Regions from separate parts of the Streptomyces sp. ICC4 genome, predicted to be linked through region 3. Evidence: riboswitches for the same ligand, from Rfam matches in the RefSeq annotation. Region 3 holds a riboswitch; each other region holds the start of a gene.
The links. A riboswitch is a leader RNA that binds a small molecule or an ion and turns the genes downstream of it on or off. The one in region 3 is predicted to bind thiamine pyrophosphate.
Positions count from the first base shown of each region.

Region 1: it holds a riboswitch for thiamine pyrophosphate, as region 3 does, so the genes downstream of both, DRB89_RS29645 (thiamine ABC transporter substrate-binding protein) here and thiO (glycine oxidase ThiO) in region 3, are expected to answer to the same signal.
Region 2: it holds a riboswitch for thiamine pyrophosphate, as region 3 does, so the genes downstream of both, thiC (phosphomethylpyrimidine synthase ThiC) here and thiO (glycine oxidase ThiO) in region 3, are expected to answer to the same signal.

Region 1 is NZ_CP030286.1:6,348,938-6,353,556, reverse strand. It holds gene DRB89_RS29650 (iron ABC transporter permease) at 1-1,364, opposite strand, end outside; gene DRB89_RS29645 (thiamine ABC transporter substrate-binding protein) at 1,442-2,542, opposite strand; TPP riboswitch at 2,627-2,735, opposite strand; gene rlmN (23S rRNA (adenine(2503)-C(2))-methyltransferase RlmN) at 2,795-3,907, opposite strand; gene DRB89_RS29635 (phosphatidate cytidylyltransferase) at 4,064-4,619, opposite strand, start outside.
Region 2 is NZ_CP030286.1:1,070,636-1,075,254, forward strand. It holds gene DRB89_RS04905 (hypothetical protein) at 1-162, shown strand, start outside; gene DRB89_RS04910 (hypothetical protein) at 231-509, shown strand; gene thiC (phosphomethylpyrimidine synthase ThiC) at 566-2,353, opposite strand; TPP riboswitch at 2,348-2,493, opposite strand; gene DRB89_RS04920 (YibE/F family protein) at 2,533-3,948, shown strand; gene DRB89_RS04925 (SsgA family sporulation/cell division regulator) at 4,141-4,590, opposite strand.
Region 3 is NZ_CP030286.1:530,039-534,657, forward strand. It holds gene DRB89_RS02550 (thiazole synthase) at 85-888, opposite strand; gene thiS (sulfur carrier protein ThiS) at 912-1,112, opposite strand; gene thiO (glycine oxidase ThiO) at 1,109-2,296, opposite strand; TPP riboswitch at 2,294-2,406, opposite strand; gene DRB89_RS02565 (FAD-dependent oxidoreductase) at 2,534-3,817, shown strand; gene DRB89_RS02570 (Rv2175c family DNA-binding protein) at 3,960-4,325, shown strand; gene thiE (thiamine phosphate synthase) at 4,439-4,619, shown strand, end outside.

The DNA.
Region 1 (4,619 bases), 5.8 Mb from region 3:
ATCGGCAGGTCCACCTCCCGCCAGACCCGCAGCGGCGATGCGCCGAGCACGGCGGCGGCCTCGCGCAGCCGGCCGTCCACCGCGCGCAGCACCGGCAGCATGGTCCGTACGACGAAGGGCACGCCCACCAGCGCCTGCGCCAGGGGCACCAGGATCCACGAGGTCCGCAGGTCGAGCGGAGGCTCGTCGAGGGTGATGAGGAAGCCGAAGCCGACCGTCACGGCCGACACCCCGAGCGGCAGCATCAGCAGCGCGTCGAAGCCCCGTACGAACCGGCCGCCGCGCCTGGTCAGGGCCGCGGCCGCCAGCCCGCCGATCAGCAGCGCGATGGCGGTGGCGGCGAGCGCGTACTGGAGGGAGTTCCAGATCGCCTCGAGCGGCGGCACCAGGAAGGTGCCGCCGCCGGCGCCGACTTCCTGGAGCGCCCGGTAGAAGCCGAACCCGTAGCCGCCGGGGGCGTCGAGGGACCGTTCCACGAGCACGCCGAGCGGGAGCACGATCAGCAGCGCCACCGTCAGCAGCACCCCGCCGAGCAGGGCGCGCTGCGCCCAGCCGCGCGGCCGGTGCGTGGTCCGCCCCGGGTCGACGAGCCGCAGCGCGGTCTCCCGCTTGCGCACGGTCCAGGCGTGCACGGCGAGGATCGCGCCGACTGCGGCGAACTGCACCATCGTCAGCACGGCCGCCGTCGGCAGGTCCAGGAGCTGCGCGGTCTGCCGGTAGACCTCCACCTCCAGGGTGGAGTACGAGGGCCCTCCCAGGATCTGCACGACGCCGAAGGAGGTGAAGGTGAACAGGAACACCATCAGCGAGGCGGCCGCCACGGCCGGGCCGAGCGCGGGCAGCGTCACCCGGCGCCAGGCGGCGAACCGCCCGGCACCGAGCACCCGGGCCGCTTCCTCCTGGCGCGGGTCCAGCTGCGCCCACAAGCCGCCGACCGTGCGGATGACGACGGCGTAGTTGAAGAAGACGTGCGCCAGCAAGATCGCCCACACGGTCGTGTCGAGGCGGATCCCCCACACCTCGTCCAGCAGGCCGTTGCGCCCCACGAGCGCGAGGAACGCGGTGCCGACCACGACGGTCGGCAGCACGAACGGCACCGTGACGAGCGCCCGCAGCAGTTGTTTGCCGGGGAACTCGAAGCGCGCGAAGACGTACGCGCCGGGGAGTGCGATCAGGAGCGTGAGCGCCGTCGAGGCGAGCGCCTGCCAGGTGGTGAACCAGAGCACCTCGCCGATGTCGGGCCGGGCCAGCACCTCGCCGATCCGGCCGAACTGCCAGCCGGTGTCGGTCTTGAGCCCGCGCCCGACGATCGCGGCGACGGGGTACGCGAAGAACAGGCCGAAGAAGAGGAGCGGGACGGCCATCAGGCCGAGCCTGACGGCGGTCGCCCGCCCGCTCTCCTTCTCCGTCTCCTTCTCCTGCGCCGCGTGTGCCACGCGTCCTACTTCACGACGAGCGTCGTCCACGCCTTGACCCACTGGTCGCGGTTCTTCGCGATGGCGTCGGGGGCGACCGTCTCCGGCTTCTCGATCACGACACCGTGCTTGGTGAACAGCTCGGGCAGCGTCGCGTCCTTGGTCACGGGGTTCACGAACATCTGCAGCGGCATGTCCTCCTGGAACTTCTTGGAGATCAGGAAGTCCAGGAGCGCCTTGCCGCCCTCCTCGTTCTTCGCGCCCTTGAGCAGGCCCGCGAACTCGGTCTGGCGGAAGCACGTGCCGGTGGCGACGCCCGTCGGGGCCTCGGCCGGCTGCGGCTCGCCGTAGAGCACCTCGACCGGCGGGCTGGAGGCGTAGGAGACGACCAGCGGGCGGTCGCCCTTGGCCTTCTTGCCGCCCGCCGAGCCGGAGAAGCGCTCGTTGTAGGCCTGCTCCCAACCGTCGACGACCTCGACGCCGTTGGCCTTCAGCTTGCTCCAGTAGTCCTTCCAGCCCTCGTCGCCGTACTTGCCGACGGAGGCGAGGAGGAAGCCGAGACCGGGCGAGGAGGTCGCCGCGTTCTCGGTGACCAGCAGGTTCTTGTACTCCGGCTTGATCAGGTCGTCCAGCGTCTGCGGCGGGGCGATCTTCTTGTCCGCGAAGTAGGCCTTGTCGTAGTTGACGCAGATGTCACCGGAGTCGATCGGGGTGACCCGGTGCTCCTTGTCGAGCACGAACTCGGGCTTCACCCCGGCCAGCCCCTTGGCCTCGTACGGCGTGAAGATGCCGTTGTCGAGGGCGCGCGAGAGCAGCGTGTTGTCGACGCCGAAGAACACGTCGCCGCGCGGGGAGCCCTTGGTCAGGATCTCCTGGTTCAGCGCGGCGCCCGCGTCGCCCGACTTCAGGACCTTGACGGTGTAGCCGCTCTGCTGCTCGAACTCCTTCAGGACCGTGTCGGTCGCTGTGAAGGAGTCGTGCGAGACGAGGGTGACCGTCTTGGACTTCGGGGCGTCGCTCGCGCCCGCGGACTTGTCCTTGGCGTCGCCGCCGCCGCAGGCGCTGAGCGTGGTGACGCCGAGCGCGGCCGCGAGCGCGACGCCCGCCATCTTCTTGGTGGTGCTCATTGGTGCATTCCTCCTGGGATGTCCAGGAGAAGACGCGGCCCTGCCCGGCGCTCTGTGGAGCGGACGCCGGGCAGGGCGCAACAGCTTGAGTGGTGACCGAACTTCCTACCCCGAATGACCGGGGCGAGGTTCAGAGGGTCTGCGGTGACGGATACCGCACTCTCAGCGCTGTGGCGCTCCCCTGTCGGAAATATGAAATTGGTTCGGCCACAGGGTACCCCGTGGCCGAATGCAAACCTCAACTGGCGAAAACTAGCGCTCCGAGGCGGCGAGCTGGCCGCACGCGCCGTCGATCTCCTGGCCACGGGTGTCGCGCACGGTCACCGGCACGCCGTGGCGGGCGATGGCCTCCACGAAGGCCTTCTCGTCCTCGGGCCGCGAGGCGGTCCACTTCGAGCCGGGCGTCGGGTTCAGCGGGATCAGGTTGACGTGCACGCGCTTGCCCTTGAGCAGCCTGCCGAGCAGGTCGCCACGCCAAGCCTGGTCGTTGATGTCGCGGATCAGGGCGTACTCGATGGAGATCCGGCGGCCGGACTTCTCCGCGTACTCCCAGGCCGCGCCCAGCACCTCGCGGACGTTCCAGCGGGTGTTCACGGGGACCAGCGTGTCGCGCAGCTCGTCGTCCGGCGCGTGCAGCGAGACGGCGAGGCGGCACTTGAAGCCCTCGTCGGCGAAGCGCAGCATGGCCGGGACCAGGCCGACGGTGGAGACGGTGATCCCGCGCTGGGACAGGCCCAGGCCGTCGGGCTCCGGGTCGGTGAGGCGGCGGATGGCGCCGACGACGCGGTTGTAGTTGGCGAGCGGCTCGCCCATGCCCATGAAGACGATGTTCGACAGCCGCGCCGGACCGCCGGGGACCTCGCCGTCGCGCAGGGCGCGCATGCCGTCGACGATCTGGTGGACGATCTCGGCGGTGGACAGGTTGCGGTCGAGGCCCGCCTGGCCGGTGGCGCAGAACGGGCAGTTCATGCCGCAGCCGGCCTGCGAGGAGATGCACATGGTGACCCGGTCGGGGTAGCGCATCAGCACGGACTCGACGAGCGTGCCGTCGTGCAGCTTCCACAGGGTCTTGCGGGTGGTGTCGTCGTCACAGGAGATGTGCCGCAGGACGTTCATCAGGTCCGGCAGCAGCTCCTGCTGGAGCTTCTCGCGGGACGCGGCGGGGATGTCGGTCCACTCCGCCGGGTCGTGCGCGTACCGGGCGAAGTAGTGCTGGGAGAGCTGCTTGGCCCGGAACGGCTTCTCGCCGATCGCGGCGACGGCCTCCCGGCGCTCCTCGGGGGTGAGGTCGGCGAGGTGCCGGGGCGGCTTCTTCACTCCACGAGGGGCGACGAAAGTGAGCTCTCCCGGGACAGGGCGGGCCATGGCAGGTACTCCTTGTAAGACGAAAGGCGCGCCGCAGAAGCAGCGCGCCCATCAAGAGTAACCGCCCGGGCCGGACCGGGGCCTTTCGTCGTACGTCGCCCACCCGGGCGGGACACGCCGATGAGAAGCCCCGACCGGGCGCTCCGCCGGGCCGTGTCAGCCGGTGCCGACGAAAGCGGCGAGCAGCAGCCAGACCACCGGGGCCGTCGGGAGCAGCGAGTCCAGCCGGTCCATGATGCCGCCGTGACCCGGCAGCAGCGTGCCCATGTCCTTGATCCCGAGGTCCCTCTTGATCATGGATTCGCCGAGGTCGCCCAGGGTGGCGCTGACCGCGACGGCGAGGCCCAGCACCAGGCCCTGCCACCAGACGCCCCCGTCGATCAGGAACTCCATGCACAGCGCGCCGGCGGCCATCGCGAAGGCCACGGCCCCGAAGAGCCCCTCGCGGGTCTTGCCGGGGCTGATGCGCGGGGCGAGCTTGGTCTTGCCGAAGCGCCAGCCCACCGCGTAGGCCCCCGTGTCGCTGACGACGGTCAGCACCAGGAAGGTGACCACGCGCTGCGGCCCGTCGTCCGCGGTGAGCAGCATCGCGACGAACGTGGCCAGGAAGGGCACGTAGAACGCCGCGAAGACCCCGGCGGTGACGTCCTTGAGGTAGTCCTCGGGCGGCTCGGTCATCCGCCAGACCAGGACCGCCAGGGCCGTCAGGGCC
Region 2 (4,619 bases), 540 kb from region 3:
GGCGGGCCACCGCAGTCGACCGTGCGCATCGCCTTCGGCCCGGATGAAGCGAGCACCCAGTACGAGGCGACCGGCACGACCGCGGCCCCGACGCTGTGGACGTACATCGGCGATCCCGACCACGGCGAGCGCTGCATCCTGAAGAAGCAGCGGGCGCGCTGAGCGGCGGATGTCCTGCGAGATCTTCTGGGACACCGTCTCCCGTCCCCTCGGCCGAGGGGACGGTGGCGGTGGCACCGCTGACGCCGGCGCAGCTGAAGGCTGTCGCCTTCAAAGAACGGCGAGCCGAGCGGCGCTTCGCGGATCTCAAGCAGTCGCTCTCCTCCTGCCGGACCTACGAAGGCGAGGGTTGGACCGGAAACAAGACGTTCGTCGTCGTGCGGACGGGCAACACCATCGCGTCCTTCTCGGCGCTCAACGTGGGCGGAACCTCATCGTTCCCAGCCGACCTCATCGCCCAGCAGGTCGAGCGCCTCCGCGCGGCCCAGCGAACAGGCGCACCCCAGTAACGACAGCGGCCCGCGACTCCCCCCATGAAGGTCGCGGGCCGGTCGGTCCGACGGGGTCAGTCGGCCAGCGGGAGGTACACGCGGTTGCCCGCGGCCGCGAACTCGGCGGACTTCTCCGCCATGCCCGCCTGGATCTCCTCGGCCTTGAGGTCGCCGCCGTGCTGCCGGCGGATGTCCTGCGAGATCTTCATCGAGCAGAACTTCGGACCGCACATGGAGCAGAAGTGCGCGGTCTTCGCCGGTTCGGCCGGGAGGGTCTCGTCGTGGAACTCACGGGCCGTGTCCGGGTCGAGGGCCAGGTTGAACTGGTCCTCCCAGCGGAACTCGAACCGCGCGTCCGACAGGGCGTCGTCCCACTCCTGGGCGCCCGGGTGGCCCTTGGCCAGGTCTGCCGCGTGCGCCGCGATCTTGTACGTGATGACGCCGGTCTTCACGTCGTCGCGGTTCGGCAGGCCCAGGTGCTCCTTGGGCGTGACGTAGCAGAGCATCGCGGTGCCCCACCAGGCGATCATCGCGGCGCCGATGCCCGAGGTGATGTGGTCGTAGGCGGGCGCGACGTCCGTGGTCAGCGGGCCGAGCGTGTAGAACGGCGCCTCCTCGCAGATCTCCTGCTGAAGGTCGATGTTCTCCTTGATCTTGTGCATCGGGACGTGCCCGGGGCCCTCGATCATCGTCTGCACGTTGTACCGCTTGGCGATCGTGTTCAGCTCGCCCAGCGTCTTCAGCTCCGCGAACTGCGCCGCGTCGTTGGCGTCCGCGATCGAACCGGGACGCAGCCCGTCACCCAGCGAGTAGGTGACGTCGTACGTCGCGAGGATCTCGCAGAGCTCCTCGAAGTTCGTGTAGAGGAAGTTCTCCTTGTGGTGTGCCAGGCACCACGCTGCCATGATCGAACCGCCGCGCGAGACGATGCCGGTCTTGCGGCGCGCGGTCAGCGGCACGTACGACAGCAGCACGCCGGCGTGGACCGTCATGTAGTCGACGCCCTGCTCGGCCTGCTCGATGACCGTGTCCTTGTAGATCTCCCAGGTCAGGTCCTCGGCACGGCCGTCGACCTTCTCCAGCGCCTGGTACAGCGGCACGGTGCCGATCGGAACGGGAGAGTTGCGCAGCACCCACTCGCGGGTGGTGTGGATGTTGCGGCCGGTCGAGAGGTCCATGACCGTGTCGGCGCCCCACTTGGTCGCCCAGGTCATCTTGTCGACCTCCTCCTCGATCGAGGAGGTGACGGCGGAGTTGCCGATGTTGGCGTTGACCTTCACCAGGAACCGCTTGCCGATGATCATCGGCTCGATCTCGGGGTGGTTCACGTTCACCGGCATGACCGCGCGACCTGCGGCGATCTCCTCGCGGACGACCTCGGGGGAGACGTTCTCGCGGATCGCGACGTACTCCATCTCCGGGGTGATCTCGCCCCGGCGGGCGTACGCGAGCTGCGTGACGGCGGCGCCGCCACGGCCCCGGCGGGGCTGGCGCGGGCGACCCGGGAAGACCGCGTCGAGGTTCTTGAGGCCACCGCGCGGCGAGGTGTGCTTGATGCCGTCGTCCTCGGGGCGCACGGGACGGCCCGCGTACTCCTCGGTGTCGCCGCGGCCGATGATCCAGTTCTCGCGCAGCGGCGCCAGGCCGCGGCGGACGTCGGTCTCGGTCTGCGGGTCGGTGTACGGCCCGGACGTGTCGTAGAGCGTCACGTCCTTGCCGTTGGTGAGGTGGACCTGGCGGACCGGCACCCGGATGTCGGGCCGGGAGCCCGCCAGGTATCCCTTGTGCCAGCCGGGCTGGCGCTCGGTCTGGCCGTCGGCGTCCTGGCTGACGGCAGGCGTGCGTGCGTCCTGAATGGTCATGAGACCTGATCTCCCTACGCCGGCATTACCCGGTAACAGGTTCGGCGGTCGACGCAGCCTCTTCCCGTACACATCTCTGATGTGCGTACGGTGATCAGCGCCCTCTCAGCCCGGTGCTCCGAGCTCCCGCGTTGTGCAAAGTAGCCCCCACGCTAGCGTCATCTGTGGCGTGCTGAACAGTGGGCCCCCTCATCTGTTGCGATGATCAGCCGGTGACGTCCTCGCCGCATCCCCCCACCGAGCCCACAGATCCCTCGGATCCCGCCGGTCACACCGGCCACGCGCACCCGGAGCCGGGGCACTCCCACGGACACTCCCACAGCCATGGCCCCGCGGCCCCCGTGTCGAAGCACCTGCGGAAGGTGATCGCGGCCGTGCTGATCCCCTTCGCCACCGCCGTGGTGATCGGCATGGCGGTGCTGTGGCCGGGCGGCGCCCCGGGCCACGAGCGCACCGGGGTGGGATTCGACCGGCAGACCCAGCAGGGCAAGGTCGTCTCGCTGGAGCAGGTCGACTGCAAATCCGTGAACGTGGCACAGGTGCCCGCCACGGGCGACACCTCGACCCCCGAGGGCCGCGAAGCCGTGGCCTCCCAGACCGGCGACTGCAAGAAGGCCACCGTCGCGGTCGGCAGCGGCCCGGACAAGGGACGCGAGTTCGTCGAGATCGTCCAGCCCGGCGCGCCACGCCAGTTGACGAACGGCCAGGAAGTGGTGGTCGCCTACGCGCCGGACGCGCCGCGGGACCTCCAGTACTCCGTGATCGACGTGAACCGCAAGCTCCCCATGGCCGTACTGGCCGGCATCTTCGCCCTCGCCGTCGTCCTCGTCGGGCGGATGCGCGGGCTGTTCGCGCTCATCGCGCTGGCCGTCAGCTTCGCCGTACTGACCCTCTTCATCCTCCCGGCGATCCTTCAGGGATCGAACCCGCTGGTCGTGGCGGTGGTCGGGGCCAGCGCGATCATGTTGATCGCGCTCTACATGTGCCACGGCCTGACCGCCCGCACCTCGGTCGCGGTCCTCGGCACCCTCGTCTCACTGCTGCTGATCGGCCTGCTGGGCTCGCTGTTCATCGACTGGGCGGTCCTCAGCGGCAACACCGACGACAACACCGGGCTGATCCACGGGCTCTACCCCGACATCGACATGAGCGGTTTGCTGCTTGCGGGTGTCATCATCGGATCGCTGGGCGTACTCGACGACGTGACGGTCACCCAGACGTCCGCGGTCTGGGAACTCCACCAGGCCGACCCCTCGATGGGTCCGCGAGGCCTGTACCGGGCAGGCATCCGGATCGGTCGCGACCACATCGCCTCCGTGGTCAACACCTTGGTACTGGCCTATGCGGGCGCGGCGCTGCCGCTCCTCCTGCTGTTCTCGATCGCGAACAGCAGTATGGGTTCGGTGGCCAACAGCGAGCTGGTCGCGGAGGAGATCGTACGGACCCTCGTGGGCTCGATCGGACTGGTCGCCTCGGTACCCGTGACGACGGCGCTGGCCGCGCTGGTGGTGTCCGCCGACCGCACGCCGGGCCCGGCGGCCGCGGCGGCCGCGGGGCCGCAGCGCGGCGGCCGGGGCCGGCGGCGCAAGCGTTGAAGGGGCGGACCGGCGGGCGCGACTGGTCAGGCCGCGCACACGGCCGGTCGCGGGGAACGGCAATGCGGAGCACTCAGCGCGTCGGCACGCTGAGCCGTGATGCGGTGTCACTCGTGTGCGGTGGTGCGTAAATCCGTCGGGTCGTGAGGCCGGTGCGCGTACATGCGGCGCCGCGTACGCACGGCGTCGCCGTCAGCCCGCGTTCTGCTCGTTCTGCTGGGATTCGGCCAGGATTTTGTCGAGCGCCTCGTCGAGGTTCTCCTCGAAGTCCCCGAGGTTGCGCTCCTGGCCGAGCGGAACGATTCGGTCGGTGCGGTCCAGGAACGCCACGAGTGGCGCCGCGCTCGCCCGGAAGAGGGCCCGGTCCGCGCCCACCTGCAGTCGGATGTGGACATCGGACAGCTCCTCCGGGTCGGTCGGAGCGATGTGGACGTCACCGTCGCCGCACGGCTTGTTGATGCCGTCGAGAAGAAGTTCCCGGCCGAACGCCCACGTGACGGGAGCGTCTCCGGGAAGGTGGAAGGTCAGGCGGACCGCGTAGGGGTCCCGAGCCTCGTACCGGAGCTCCACCGGGATCCGGAACGAGAGTTCCTCGGAAACGAGGAAGCTCATCATGACCTCTGCCTGTACCGACTCGCGCATTGCTTACCCCGCTGTAGTGGAAGTGGCCA
Region 3 (4,619 bases):
GGTCCCCGTCCGTTGCAGCGCAGCTGTGACGTGGGCGCCGGGGCCGAGCCGGCGCCGGGCGCCGTCCCGGCCCGCGGCACCGGTTCAGAACGCCGGGCGCTCGGGGTCGAGGGCGGCGCGGCCCTCCACCGGGGAGGAGGCCTCCGCGAAGCGTCGCTCCGGGATCCGTCCCGCGCGGTGCGCCAGGCGGCCCGCCGTCACGGCGTCCCGCATCGCCGCCGCCATCAGCACGGGCAGCTGCGCACGGGTCACCGCGGAGGCGAGCATCACCGCCGAGCAGCCCAGTTCCATGGCCAGGGCCACGTCCGAGGCCGTCCCGGCCCCCGCGTCCAGGATCACCGGAACCCCGGCCCGCTCCGCGATCAGCTCGAAGTTGTGCGGGTTGCGGATGCCCATCCCGGAGCCGATCGGAGACCCCAGCGGCATGATCGCCGCACAGCCCACGTCCTCCAGCTTGCGCGCGAGCACCGGGTCGTCGTTCGTGTAGGGCAGGACCGTGAAGCCCTCGTCCACCAGCACTTCGGCGGCGTCGAGCAGTTCCACCCCGTCCGGCAGGAGCGTCCGCTCGTCCGCGACGACCTCCAGCTTGATCCAGTCCGTGCCGAGGGCCTCGCGGGCCAGCCGGGCGGTGAGCACCGCCTCGCCCGCCGTGAAGCAGCCCGCCGTGTTCGGCAGTACGGCGATCCCGAGCCGGTTCAGGACGGACAGGACGGAGCCCTGCACCGTCGGGTCCAGCCGGCGCATCGCCACCGTCGTGAGCTCGGTGCCGGAGGCCACCAGCGCCCGTTCCAGGATGTCCAGGCTCGGCGCCCCTCCCGTGCCCATGATCAGGCGCGAGGAGAAGGTCCGGCCGGCCAGGGTGAAGGCGTCGTCGGGCGCATCGGGCATGTCGGGCAGGTAGGCCATCGGGCTCAGCCTCCCTGGACCGCGGTGAGGACCTCGACGCGGTCGCCGTCGCGCACCGAGGTGAGGGACCACTGGCCGCGCGGCACCACGGTCTCGTTCAGGGCCGCCGCGACCCCCTTCGTGGCCTGGGTCAGGGTGGCGACCACCGCTCCGAGGGTGGTTCCGGCCGCGATCTCGCGCTGCTCGCCGTTGACGGAAATGGTCATGCGTACGACTCCTGCCGCGTGCGGGCGAAACGACGGGGGGTGAAGGGGCGGGCGATCTCGGGGAGTTCGCCGGTGGTCAGCAGTTCCGCCATGACGTCCCCGGTCAGCGGGGTCAGCAGGACCCCGTTGCGGTAGTGCCCGGTGGCCAGGTGCAGGCCCGGCAGCTCGGTCGGGCCGAGCAGCGGGGCGTTGTCCGGCGAGCCGGGCCGCAGCCCCGCCCGGGTCTCCACCAGCGGGAGCTCGGTGATGCCGGGGACCAGCTCGTGGGCGTCGCGCAGCAGCTCGTAGACCCCGCCCGCGGTGACGGTGGTGTCCCAGCCGAGCTCCTCGCTGGTGGCGCCGACGACGAGCTCGCCGTTCTCGCGCGGCACCAGGTAGACGTGGCTGCCGCGCACGACGGCCCGTACCGTCCGGGACAGGAACGGCGCGTACGCCGGCGGTACCGCGAGCCGCAGCACCTGGCCCTTCACCGGCCGTACGGGCGCCACGACCTCGGGCGGTACGCCGTCCAGGCGCCCGCTGAGCGAGCCCGCGGCCAGCACCACCTGGTCGGCGAGCAGCTCCGTGGCTCCGGCGTCGTCGAGGACCGCGCCCGAGGCCCGGTCGGCGGCGGTCAGCAGCCGTGCCGCGTTCGCCCGGTGGATCGCGACCCCGGCCCGCTCGCACGCGGCCAGCAGCGCGGCCGCGAGGCGGCGCGGGTCGACCTGGTGGTCGCCGTCCACGCGCAGGCCGCCGCGTACGCCCGGGGCCAGCATCGGCTCCAGGCGGCGGCACTCCCGGCCGGTCAGCCACTGCGACTCCAGGCCGCAGCGGCGCTGGAGGGCGTGCAGTTCGCGCAGGTGGAGGCGGTCGTCGGCGTCGAGGGCCACGGCGAGGGTGCCGCAGGCCCGGTAGCCGATGTCCATGCCGCCGCTGGCCTCGGCGAGTTCGGCGGCGAAATCCGGGTAGCGCGCGGCGGAGGCCACGTTCAGCCCGAGCAGCGTCTCCTCGCCGTAGTGCAGCTCGGTGACGGCGGCGAGCATGCCCGCCGCGACCCGGGCGGCGCCGCCGCCGGGCGCCGGATCGGCCAGTGCGGTGCGCAGCCCGCTCCGGGCCGCCCGCCAGGCGGTGACCAGGCCGATGATGCCGCCCCCGATGACGAGGACGTCGTAGCCGGGACTCCGGCTCTTCCTGGATGAATGCATGGGCGTCCAGCCCCTCCCTTCGCCGGCATGACCCGGATCAGGTTCGTACGGTCGGAGGCCGGCCAGCCTCCCTCTCAGCCCGGTGCGCCCGGACTCCCGCGATAGGTTCGGTGCCAGAGTAACGCCGAGCCCGACGGCGGGTAAGGCTGCCTCCCCGCTGCCGGGGCGGGCGGTCCGTCCGCACCCGGTCCCCGCCCCCTATTCCTGACGGACCGTCAGATGATTAGGCTGGGCCGTGTGAGCGAGCAGACGCAACAGACGGAACACGTGCGACGCGGCGTCGTCGTCGTAGGCGCCGGCATGGCCGGCGTCCAGACCGCGGTCGCCCTCCGGGAACAGGGCTGGACCGGCCCCGTCACCCTGCTGGGCGCCGAACCCCACCAGCCCTACGACCGGCCGCCGCTGTCCAAGGCGGTGCTCCTCGGCAAGGCCGAGGACTCGGCCTTCGACGTCGACTTCGAAGGGCTGGACATCGAGCTGCGCCTCGGCGTCGAGGTCACCGGCCTGCGGGCCGCCGCGCACGAGGTGGACACCGGCGCGGGCCCGGTCCCGTACGGGGCCCTCGTACTGGCGACGGGCGCGCGGCCGCTGACCCTGCCCGGAGCGGAGGGCGTCCCGGGCGTGCACCTGCTGCGCACCCTGGACGACGCGGCCAGGCTGCGGCCCGTGCTCGCGGCGGGTTCCGCCGTGGTGGTGGTCGGCGCGGGCTGGATCGGCGCGGAGTTCGCCACGGCCGCCCGCGAGGCCGGCTGCGAGGTGACCGTGGTCGAGGCGGCCGAGCGGGTCCTGGCGGGCGCGCTGCCGGCGGAGGTCGCCGAGCCGATGGGCCGCTGGTACGCCGAGGCGGGCGCCGCGCTGCTGACGGGCGCGCGGGTGGCCTCCGTCGAGGCGGGCCGCGTGCTGCTGGCGGACGGGCGGGAACTGCCGGCCGGCGCGGTCGTGGTGGGCATCGGCGCCCGGCCCGCGACGGACTGGCTGGCGGGTTCGGGGGTCGAGCTGGGCCCGGACGGGGCGGTCGTCGCCGACGAGCACCTGCGCACCTCGGTGCCCGGGGTGTACGCCGTGGGGGACTGCGCGTCGTTCCCCTCCGGGCGGTACGGGGAGCGGCTGCTCGTGCACCACTGGGACAACGCGCTGCAGGGGCCGCGGGCGGTGGCGGCGAACATCATGGCCGCGGCCCCCGCCGGTGCGGACCCGGCCGGTGCGGACCCGGCCGAGCCGCCGGCCGGCGAGCAGAGCTACGACCCGGTGCCGTACTTCTGGTCCGAGCAGTTCGGCCGGTTCGTGCAGTACGCCGGCCACCACGGCGCCGCGGACACGCTGCTGTGGCGCGGCGACCCGGCCGCCGCCACCTGGTCCGTGTGCTGGCTGCGCGAGGGCCGGCTGGTCGCCGTCCTCGCGGTGGGCCGCCCCCGCGACCTGGCCCAGGGCCGCCGCCTCGTCGAGTCGGGCGCGCGGGTGGACCCGGCGAAGGTCGCCGACCCGGCGGTCGCGCTGAAGTCGACGGTGCTCCAGCCGTAGCGGAAACGGGCGGGCGGGGTGCCGGGGAGCGGGCGGGGAAAGGGGCGCCGGCCCCCCGGCGGACCCGGGCGGACCCCCGGCGGACCCCCGGACGGGGCCGCCCGGGTACCGGCAGCGAGTCCGAGATGGCAGGCTTGTGCCCGTGACCGAGATTGACGCAAAGATCGATGCCCTTGTTCCCGCCTGGCTGTACCTCCCCGACATCGCGGAGATGCTCGACATCGAAGTGACCAAGGTTCGCCAGCTGGTCAAGGAAGGTCAGCTGCTCGCGGTGCGCCGCGGCGAGAACCGCTCCCTCCAGGTACCCGCCGCCTTCATCGACGGGGACAAGATCGTCAAGGGCCTGGTCGGCCTGCTGACCGTGCTCCGCGACGACCGGTTCACCGACACGGAGATCCTGGAGTGGCTGTTCACCGTCGACGACACCCTGCCCGGCACCCCGGTGCAGGCGCTGAGCGAGAATCGCGGCACGGAGGTGAAGCGTCGCGCTCAGGCGCTCGCCATCTGACCTGATTCCGCAGCAACCAGCAGCCGTACACGCGGCACGACGCCACGCGCGGTGCGCGGGCCCCCACCGGGTCCGCGCACCGCGTTCGTACGACACACCACCCGGGGGTACCCATGTCCGCCATCGCCGCCCAGTTGTCCGATGCCCGGCTCTACCTGTGCACGGACGCCCGCAAGCGGCAGGGCGACCTCCCCCAGTTCCTCGACGCCGTGCTCGCCGGCGGCGTCGACATCGTCCAGCTCCGCGACAAGGGCATGGAGGCGGGCGAGGAGCTGGAGCACCTCCAGGTCTTCG